DNA from 2 places in the Microbispora sp. GKU 823 genome. Region 2 is predicted to be linked to the other one. Evidence: riboswitches for the same ligand, from Rfam matches in the RefSeq annotation. Region 2 holds a riboswitch; the other holds the start of a gene.
The links. A riboswitch is a leader RNA that binds a small molecule or an ion and turns the genes downstream of it on or off. The one in region 2 is predicted to bind cobalamin.

Region 1 (4,230 bases), on a different contig from region 2:
CTCTGGCTCTGCCGGCGGGTGAGCGGAAACCTCGCTTCCGGGACGAACGCCGGCGAAATCCGCTGGTGGTCCCTTCCGCGAACAAGGAGCTACACCATGTCGACGTTTCTGCTCGTACACGGGGCCTGGCACAGCGGGCAGTGCTGGGAGCGGGTGGTCCCGTTGCTGGCATCGGCCGGGCATCGGGTGGTCGCGCCGTCGCTGACCGGCTTCGGCGACAAGGCGCATCTGCTCGGCCCCGAGATAGGGCTGGACACGCACGTCGACGACATCGTCAGGCTGATCACCGAGGAGGATCTCACCGACGTGATCCTGGTGGGCCACAGCTACGCCGGGCTGGTCATCTCGTCCGCCGCCAACCGGATCCCGGATCGGATCGCCCATCTGGTCTATCTCGACGCGATGGTCCCGGAGGACGGCGAGACCGCGCTCGATGTGCACCCCGTGACCCAGGCCCTCATCGACCGTGCCGCGGAGTCCGAGGTCGGCTGGCGGATCCCGCCGATGCCCGAGTTGCCGCCGCCCTTCGGCCTGTTCGGGGTCACCGACCCGGCCGACGCGGCCTGGCTGCGGACGATGTTGTCGGATCAGCCGGTGCTCTGCTTCCGGCAACCGGTCCGGCTGGACAACCCGGCCGTGCAGACCATTCCGCGGACGCACATCCACTGCGTCGCCGCCGTACCGGAGGGCATCGAGCGGCGGCCCGTCCCGGCGATACAGCCCAACGGCAGCCCGGCACAGGTGTGGGAACTGGAGACGGGCCACGACTGCATGATCACGATGCCGGCCGAGCTCTCCGAACTGCTGCTCAAGCTCGGCTGACCCGCCCACTCGAGCCGCGCGGGCCCTTGCCCGGACGCGCCACTGATCCTGGGCCTGTGGTCACTCACCATGCGCTTGACGTGCGGCCTGCTCGGTGACGCGCTCGATGGCCTGGACGGCGACATCGGGCTGGTCGACGTAGATGTAGTGGCCGCTGTTCTTGGCCGTGCTCAGCTTGCTGCCGCTGGACAGCGCGAGCCACTTGCGCTGACCCGCGGCCCACGCCTGCTCCAGGCGCGGCCCGTACTTGGGGACGGCCGCGAGGTACGGCTTGCCGTGCTGGATCACCTCCACCGGGATGTTCCCGGCGGAACGGACCTCGCCGTCGGTGATGACGAGCTTCTCCGGGTTCTCGCCCTTGAACATCGCGAGGTTCTGTGCGCGCAGCTCGGCGGCCGGGCCGGTGGCGGACTCGGGGATCGCCTTCGTGATGTCGTCCATCATGGTGGGCGGGGTGGCGTCCATGAGAACCAGCCCCTTGACCCTGTCCTGGTGGTCGGGGGCGTACCTGGCGGCGATCAGCCCGCCCAGCGAGTGCCCGGCGAGGACGACCGGGCTGTCACCGGCGACGCGGTCGAGCACCCCGGTCAGGATCTTCCCGGTGCTGGAGAAGCTCTGCGGGCCGTCCGGCTGGTCGCTCGCGCCCGCGCCGAGCCGCTCGTAGGAACAGACCCGGTTCTGCTTGCTCAGCGTCTTCTGGATGGCGGCCAGCTTGTCCAGCCCGTCGCCGGCCCCGTGCAGCAGGATGATGACCGGCTTGCCCTTCTCCGGGGTGCCCGAACAGGACACGTTCACCGACCGGCCCGCGACATCGATCTTCTCGGTCCCGGAGATCGGGGCGGCATCGGCCGTCCGCGTGGCGGGGGCGAGGGGGTCCCAGTTCTCCAGCGAGTCGCCGTCGCAGCCGGCGACCCCCGCGCCGAGCACGGTGCAGCACAGCGCGGCCACAACGGGTGTCTTGATCTTGCGGAGCATGAGGTCCTCCAGTGAGCGAGTCGACGCCGGGGTGATGCGCACGGCGGTGTGGCGGGGTAGCGAACGGTGCGCCGTGGCTGCGATGTAACGCTACGGATCGGGCGGTCCGTGATCGTCCCCGCACGGTGGACATTCGCCGGTAGCTCGTGCGGGGGACAACCGCGGTCCGCCGGGGAGGGCCGCGATCGCCCTTCGGGCCGGGCGCACACAGGGTGCGTTACTCCTGTGACGCGACATGTTGGGTGTGACTTTTCCTCGCCCCCTATATATGGTGGTGGCTGCAGCTGGTTCGTCCGTCCGTCCAGGGCGGCCGAGGCAAGAGGGAACCCGGTGGAAGTCCGGGACTGCCCCGCAGCGGTGAGTGGGAACGACCGTTGTCACACGCACTGGATCCGGCCTACCGGCGGATCTGGGAAGCGACAACCAGTAGGCAATGCGGCAACCTGGCCGCGCCGCCCACGAGTCCGAAGACCTGCCAGCGCGCCGCGCACCGCGTGAACGGGTGTGCGGCTGGTCGGAGGCCGCGCGGGACGGCCGATGGCTCTGGCGCGCCGCTTTCGCGTGCTCGCCGGCATGCCTCCTGCGCGCTGCCTCGGGCCTTGGGGACCGAGCGCGAGGAGAGAGCTGTGACGGTCACAGGGGTGTCACCGGACGGGGTGTCGTCGGTGGACGCCGAGCGGCAGGGGTCCATGCCGCGACGAGCGCAGATGCACGTACGCAAGCGCAACGGGGCGAGCGAGCCGGTCGACGTCAACAAGATCGTCCGAGCGGTGGAGCGCTGGGCGGACGATCTCACCGACGTCGATCCGCTCCGCGTGGCGACCAAGACGATCAGCGGCCTGTACGACGGGGCCACCACCGCCGAGCTGGATCGGCTGTCGATCCAGACCGCGGCGGAGATGATCGGCGAGGAGCCGCAGTACTCGCGGCTGGCCGCCAGGCTGCTGGCCGGGTACATCGACAAGGAGGTCCGCGGCCAGGGAGTGGCCTCCTTCAGCCAGGCGATCCGGCTGGGACACGCGCAGGGGCTGATCGGCGACGCCACGGCCGACTTCGTGGCCGCGAACGCCCGCAAGCTCGACGACGCGATCGACCCCAGGGGCGACCTCCGGTTCGAGTACTTCGGCCTGCGCACGGTGTACGACCGTTACCTGCTGCGCCATCCCTCCACCCGGCTGGTGCTGGAGACCCCGCAGTACTGGCTGCTGCGCGTGGCGTGCGGCCTCGCGACCACACCGGCCGAGGCGATCGGGTTCTACCGGCTGATGTCGTCGCTGGCCTACCTGCCCAGCTCGCCGACGCTGTTCAACTCCGGGACCCGGCACACCCAGATGTCCTCCTGCTACCTGGTCGACTCCCCCCGCGACGAACTGGGCTCGATCTACGAGCGGTACGCGCAGGTGGCGCACCTGTCGAAGTTCGCCGGAGGGATCGGTATCTCCTGGTCACGGGTGCGTTCGCGGGGTGCGCTCATCCGGGGCACCAACGGGCACTCCAACGGCATCGTGCCGTGGCTGCGCACCCTCGACGCGTCGGTGGCCGCCGTCAACCAGGGCGGCCGCCGCAAGGGCGCGGCCTGCGTCTACCTGGAGACCTGGCACCCCGACATCGAGGAGTTCCTCGAACTGCGCGACAACACCGGTGAGGACGCCCGCCGCACCCACAACCTCAACCTCGCCAACTGGATCCCGGACGAGTTCATGCGCCGGGTCGAAGCCGACGCGATGTGGTCGCTGTTCGACCCGGACGAGGTCCCGGAGCTGCCAGACCTGTGGGGAGAGGACTTCGACGCCGCCTACCGCGCGGCCGAGGCCGCCGGCCGGTACGTCCGTCAGGTCAAGGCCAGGGACCTGTACGGCAAGATGATGCGCACGCTGGCCCAGACCGGCAACGGCTGGATGGCCTTCAAAGACGCGTCCAACCGGCTGTGCAACCAGACCGCCGAGCCCGGCAACGTGGTGCACCTGTCCAACCTGTGCACGGAGATCCTCGAGGTGTCCAGCGACACGGAGACCGCCGTGTGCAACCTCGGCTCGGTCAACCTCGCCGCGCATCTGGCCGGGGACGGGATGGACTGGGAGCGGTTGCGCGCCACCGTGCGCACCGCGGTCACCTTCCTCGACCGCGTCATCGACATCAACTACTACCCGAGCCCGCAGGCAGCGGCGAGCAACCCCCGCTGGCGCCCCGTCGGCCTCGGCGTGATGGGCCTCCAGGACGTCTTCTTCGCGCTTCGGATGCCGTTCGACTCTCCCCAGGCGAAGGACCTGTCCACCCGCATCGCCGAAGAGATCTATCTGACGGCGTTGGAGACCTCGGCCGACCTGGCCGCGAAGGCGGGTCCTCATCCGGCCTTCCAGCAGACCTGGGCCGCCCGCGGGCTCCTGCAGCCCGACCTGTGGAAGGTCACCGGCGCTCAGGACGAGCGCTGGA
Region 2 (4,230 bases):
ATCGGCGGCCTGCAGTAGGGTCCCGCCGGAAAGGGGGCGTCATGGAGCCGGTGCGGGTGGGACTCGTCGGTGCGGGACCGTGGGCGGAGATGGTGCACGCGCCCGCCCTCGCGGCAGGGCCGCACACGACGCTGTCCGGGGTGTGGGCGCGCAGGCCCGACGCGGCGCGAGCGCTGGCGGAGGCCCACGGCGCGCCCTCCTTCGAGCGGCTGGAGGACCTGTTCGCGGCGTCGGAGGCGGTCGCCTTCTGCGTGCCGCCCGCCGTACAGGCCGAGCTGGGCGTGCTCGCGGCCCGGGCGGGCAGGGCGCTGCTGCTGGAGAAGCCGCTCGCGGCCGACCTCGACGGCGCCCGGCGCCTGGCCGGGGCGATCGAGGAGGCGGGCGTCGCCTCCCAGATGCTCTTCACGTTCCGCTACTCGGCGGCGACGGCCGGCTTCCTCGACCGGGCCCGGCGGATCGAGCCCTTCGGAGGGCACGCCGCCAACATCTCCGGAAGCCTGCGCGGCGGCCCCTTCGCCACCCCCTGGCGGCTTGAGCGCGGTGCGGTGCTCGACGTGGGCCCGCACATGATCGACCTGCTCGACGCCGCGCTCGGCCGGGTGGTCGCGGTCAAGGCCCACGGCGACCCGCTCGGCTGGGTCGGCCTGCTGCTGGAGCACGAGGGCGGCGCGGTCAGCGAGGCGTCGCTGAGCATGGCCGTCGAGGGCGACACCCCGCCCAGCCGCATCGACGTGTACGGACGGCTCGGCAGCGCCTCGCTGCTCGGCTCCGAACTCGGCGACGTCTTCCCCGAGGTGGTCCGGCAGTTCGCGGGCACCGTACGCGACGGCGCGGGCATCCGCTCGACGCCCGCCACGGCCTGCGCCTGCAGGAGATCATCGACGAGGTGGAGCGGCAGCTGCGGGCCGGCTGACCAGGGCCAGGCCCGCGACCAGGGCGGCGCACGCGACCAGCGGCGCCGGGCCGGGCGCGAAGCCCGTGATCGTGAGCGTGAGCAGCGCGCCGCCGACGAGCGTGGCGGCGGCGGCACGTGCCGGTGGGCGGCGGCGCCCACGGGCTCCTCGAAGCGGCCGAGCAGCGCGGTGAGCGCGACCAGGACCAGCGCCAGGGCGGCCAGCCACAGCGGGACGGCGCTCCACCACGCCGCCGAGCCGGTCGGCGGGGTCGCCAGCCCGAACCCGAGGGTCGCCACACCGGCGACGGTGACGAGCGCGGTCATGTGCCACAGGTAGACGGTCATCATGCGCGGCGCGAGCGCGGTGAGCACCGCCTCGGCTCGAGGGCGGGCGGCCAGCGCGTTCACGGCGGGGCGCAGCAGCATCGCCAGGCCGAGCTGACCGGCGAACAGCGCGAGCAGGCAGGCGCTCGGCGGGGCCATGTTCGAGATCATCCCGGGCATCCCGATCATGCTGGCGGGGTACGGTCCGGCCGCCACCAGGCCCGCCACCATCGCGAACCCGGCCACCGCGAGCCCGGCCGCCCGCCGTCCGGTCAGCCACTCCAGGCCGCCCTCGGCGTACCGGAACCCGACCTGGTGCACCGCCAGCCAGACGAACGCGACGTTGAGGTAGCCTGCGGCCTCCAGGCCGGAGAACCGGACCACGTCCATCAGCACCGCGCCGCCCGCGAGCACCGGCAGGACCACCCCGGTCCGCATCCGCAGCAGGTGCGGCGTGGCCACCACGGCCAGCAGGTAGACCGCCAGGAACCAGAGCAACTGGCCGACCGTGCGCGCGGCCACCTCCACCGGCTGCGCGGGCACGCCGAGGGCCGCCAGGAGGTGGGGGAGCGGCAGCCACACGACCGCCAGCGGCACCACCGGCCAGGCCAGGCGGCGTACCCGGCGCGCCGTCCATTCACGGGCGGTGCCGCCCCGGCGGACGGCGGACCTGAAGCTGATCGCGTTGGCCGCACCCCCGGCGAAGAAGACCAGCGGCATGACCTGCGAGATCCAGGTGACGTACGGAATCGCGGCGAGGGCGTTGCCCGTGGTGAGGCGTCCCTGGGCGTACGACAGGACCGGCATCGTCCAGTGCTGGACGACCACGAGGACCATCCCGAAGACGCGCAGGACGTCGATGAAGCGGTCCCGTGGCGCGGGCGCGGCCGGGGCCCGCTGTGGAGCCGGAGGAAGCATGGTCAGGGACACGGGGGCCGCCTTCGCTGTGTCGGCCGCCGGGGTGGTCAACCCGCGGGCGGGGGTCGGGGGCTTCGGCACTCCGGGCTCGGAGGCTCCGGGGTGCGCGGGGTCTCGGAGTCATGGCCCCGTCGAGCACGTCAAGCGTCTCGCCGCGGCCCTGCCCGGCGCAGCGACGCGGTCCCTACTTCCGATCATGGGCGACCCCCTACCGCCGGGGTAGGGCCTGCCCTACCATCCCCGCGTACGCCCAGGCGGGCGGCATGATCAGTTGCTGGGGCTGCTGCCCATCGTGGACGCGGTCCGCGCGGTCGCGCTCGACCTCGAACGGTCGGGTGGGGCGCCGCGTTGATCCTCCCGGTGCGGACGGGCCGGTGCGGACGGGCCGGTGCGGACGGGCCGGGGCGGGGGTGGACGCCGGGTGAGGGATTGGTACCGTTGCGTCCGACGCGCGCCGCGTAGCGAAGTCCGGTGAGAATCCGGCGCTGTCCCGCAACTGTGGTTCCCCGCCCCCGGGGACGAGCCAGGTCGCCTGCGCTGTGCGCCGACGCCATCGACCCTCGTGGAAAAGGGTGATCCGTCGCTTCCAGCGGGTCCCTCGATTCCCGGCATTCCCCCTGATGGAGGACCTCGTGAGGCCCGTACGCACGGCCGTCGCGGGTGTGGTGCTGGGCGTGCTCGCTCTGGCCGGCTGCGGCCAGACCGACGGCGCCGCCACGTCCGCGACCCCCACCCCCGCCGCCTCGGACGGCACCGGACAGGGCGCCTTCCCCGTCACGGTCCAGGCGGGCAACGGCGCGGTGACGATCGCCAAGAGGCCCGAGCACATCGTGTCGCTGTCCCCGACGGCCACCGAGATCCTGTTCGCGATCGGCGCGGGCGGCCAGGTGGCGGCGGTGGACGACCAGTCGAACTACCCGCCGGAGGCGCCCAAGACGTCGCTGTCGGGCTTCAAGCCCAACGTCGAGGCGATCGTCGCCGCCAAGCCCGACCTCGTCGTGCTCGCCAACGACCTGGAGGGCGTGGTCGCCGGGCTCGGCAAGGTCGGCGTGCCGGTGCTGCTCGAACCCGCCGCCACCAAGCTGGACGACACCTACGACCAGATCAGGGACCTCGGCGCGGCCACCGGCAACGCGGCCAAGGCCGACGAGGTGGCGAGCGGCGTCAAGCAGAAGATCGACGCTCTCGCGGCGGCGGCGCCGAAGGACAAGGGCCTGACGTACTACCACGAGCTGGACACCACGCCTTACGCGGCGACGTCGAGCACGTTCATCGGGCAGGTCTACAGCCTGTTCGGGCTGAAGAACATCGCCGACGAGGCGCCCGATGCGGCGGGCGGCTATCCCAAGCTGTCGGCGGAGTTCGTCGCCAAGGCCGACCCCGACCTGATCTTCCTCGGCGACACCAAGTGCTGCGGCCAGAACGCCGCCGCGCTGGCCAAGCGGCCGGGCTGGTCCGGCCTGTCCGCCGTCAAGAAGGACCGCGTGGTGGAGCTGGACGACGACGTCGCCTCCCGCTGGGGGCCCCGGGTCGCCGACCTCGCCCAGGCCGTCAGCGACGCCGTGCAGAAGGCGGCGAGCTGAGCCGGTGACGACACGGACGCCCCTGGTGGCGCGGTGAGCGGTGACGCGGTGAGACCGGTGGTGGCGTGATGACGACGCAGTCCCGGCCACGCGGCCGGGCGCTGCTCGTCGCGTCCGTCGTGCTGGTGGCCAGTCTCGCCCTCGGCCTGATGGCGGGCGCGGCGGGCATCTCTCCCCGCGCCATCGCGCTGGCGCTGCTCGACCGGCTGCCGCTGGTGTCCGTGCACTCGGGCCTCTCGCAGGTCGAGGAGGGGCTGCTGTTCCAGCTCCGGGTGCCGCGGGTGCTGCTCGCCGCCGTCGTGGGCGGGCTGCTCGCCACGGCCGGGGCCGGCTACCAGGGCGTGTTCCGCAACCCGCTGGCCGATCCTTACCTGCTCGGAGCGGCGGCCGGGGCCGGTCTCACCGTGACGCTCGTCGTGGTCTTCCTGGGCGGCGACGCCGGGGTGGCCGGGGTGCCGGTCGCCGCCTTCGCCGGGGCCGTCGGCGGGGTGTTCCTCGCGTACGCGCTGG

Region 1: it holds a riboswitch for cobalamin, as region 2 does, so the genes downstream of both, B1L11_RS41100 (ribonucleoside-diphosphate reductase subunit alpha) here and B1L11_RS10390 (ABC transporter substrate-binding protein) in region 2, are expected to answer to the same signal.

The regions. Positions count from the first base shown of each region.
Region 1 is NZ_MWJN01000144.1:10,270-14,499, forward strand. Features, by position in the region: gene B1L11_RS41090 (alpha/beta fold hydrolase) at 97-822, shown strand; gene B1L11_RS41095 (alpha/beta fold hydrolase) at 883-1,797, opposite strand; cobalamin riboswitch at 2,066-2,292, shown strand; gene B1L11_RS41100 (ribonucleoside-diphosphate reductase subunit alpha) at 2,424-4,230, shown strand, end outside.
Region 2 is NZ_MWJN01000014.1:24,067-28,296, reverse strand. Features, by position in the region: gene B1L11_RS54680 (Gfo/Idh/MocA family protein) at 42-1,232, shown strand; partial or broken gene B1L11_RS54675 (acyltransferase family protein) at 1,148-2,026, opposite strand; cobalamin riboswitch at 2,556-2,692, shown strand; gene B1L11_RS10390 (ABC transporter substrate-binding protein) at 2,770-3,720, shown strand; gene B1L11_RS10385 (iron ABC transporter permease) at 3,789-4,230, shown strand, end outside.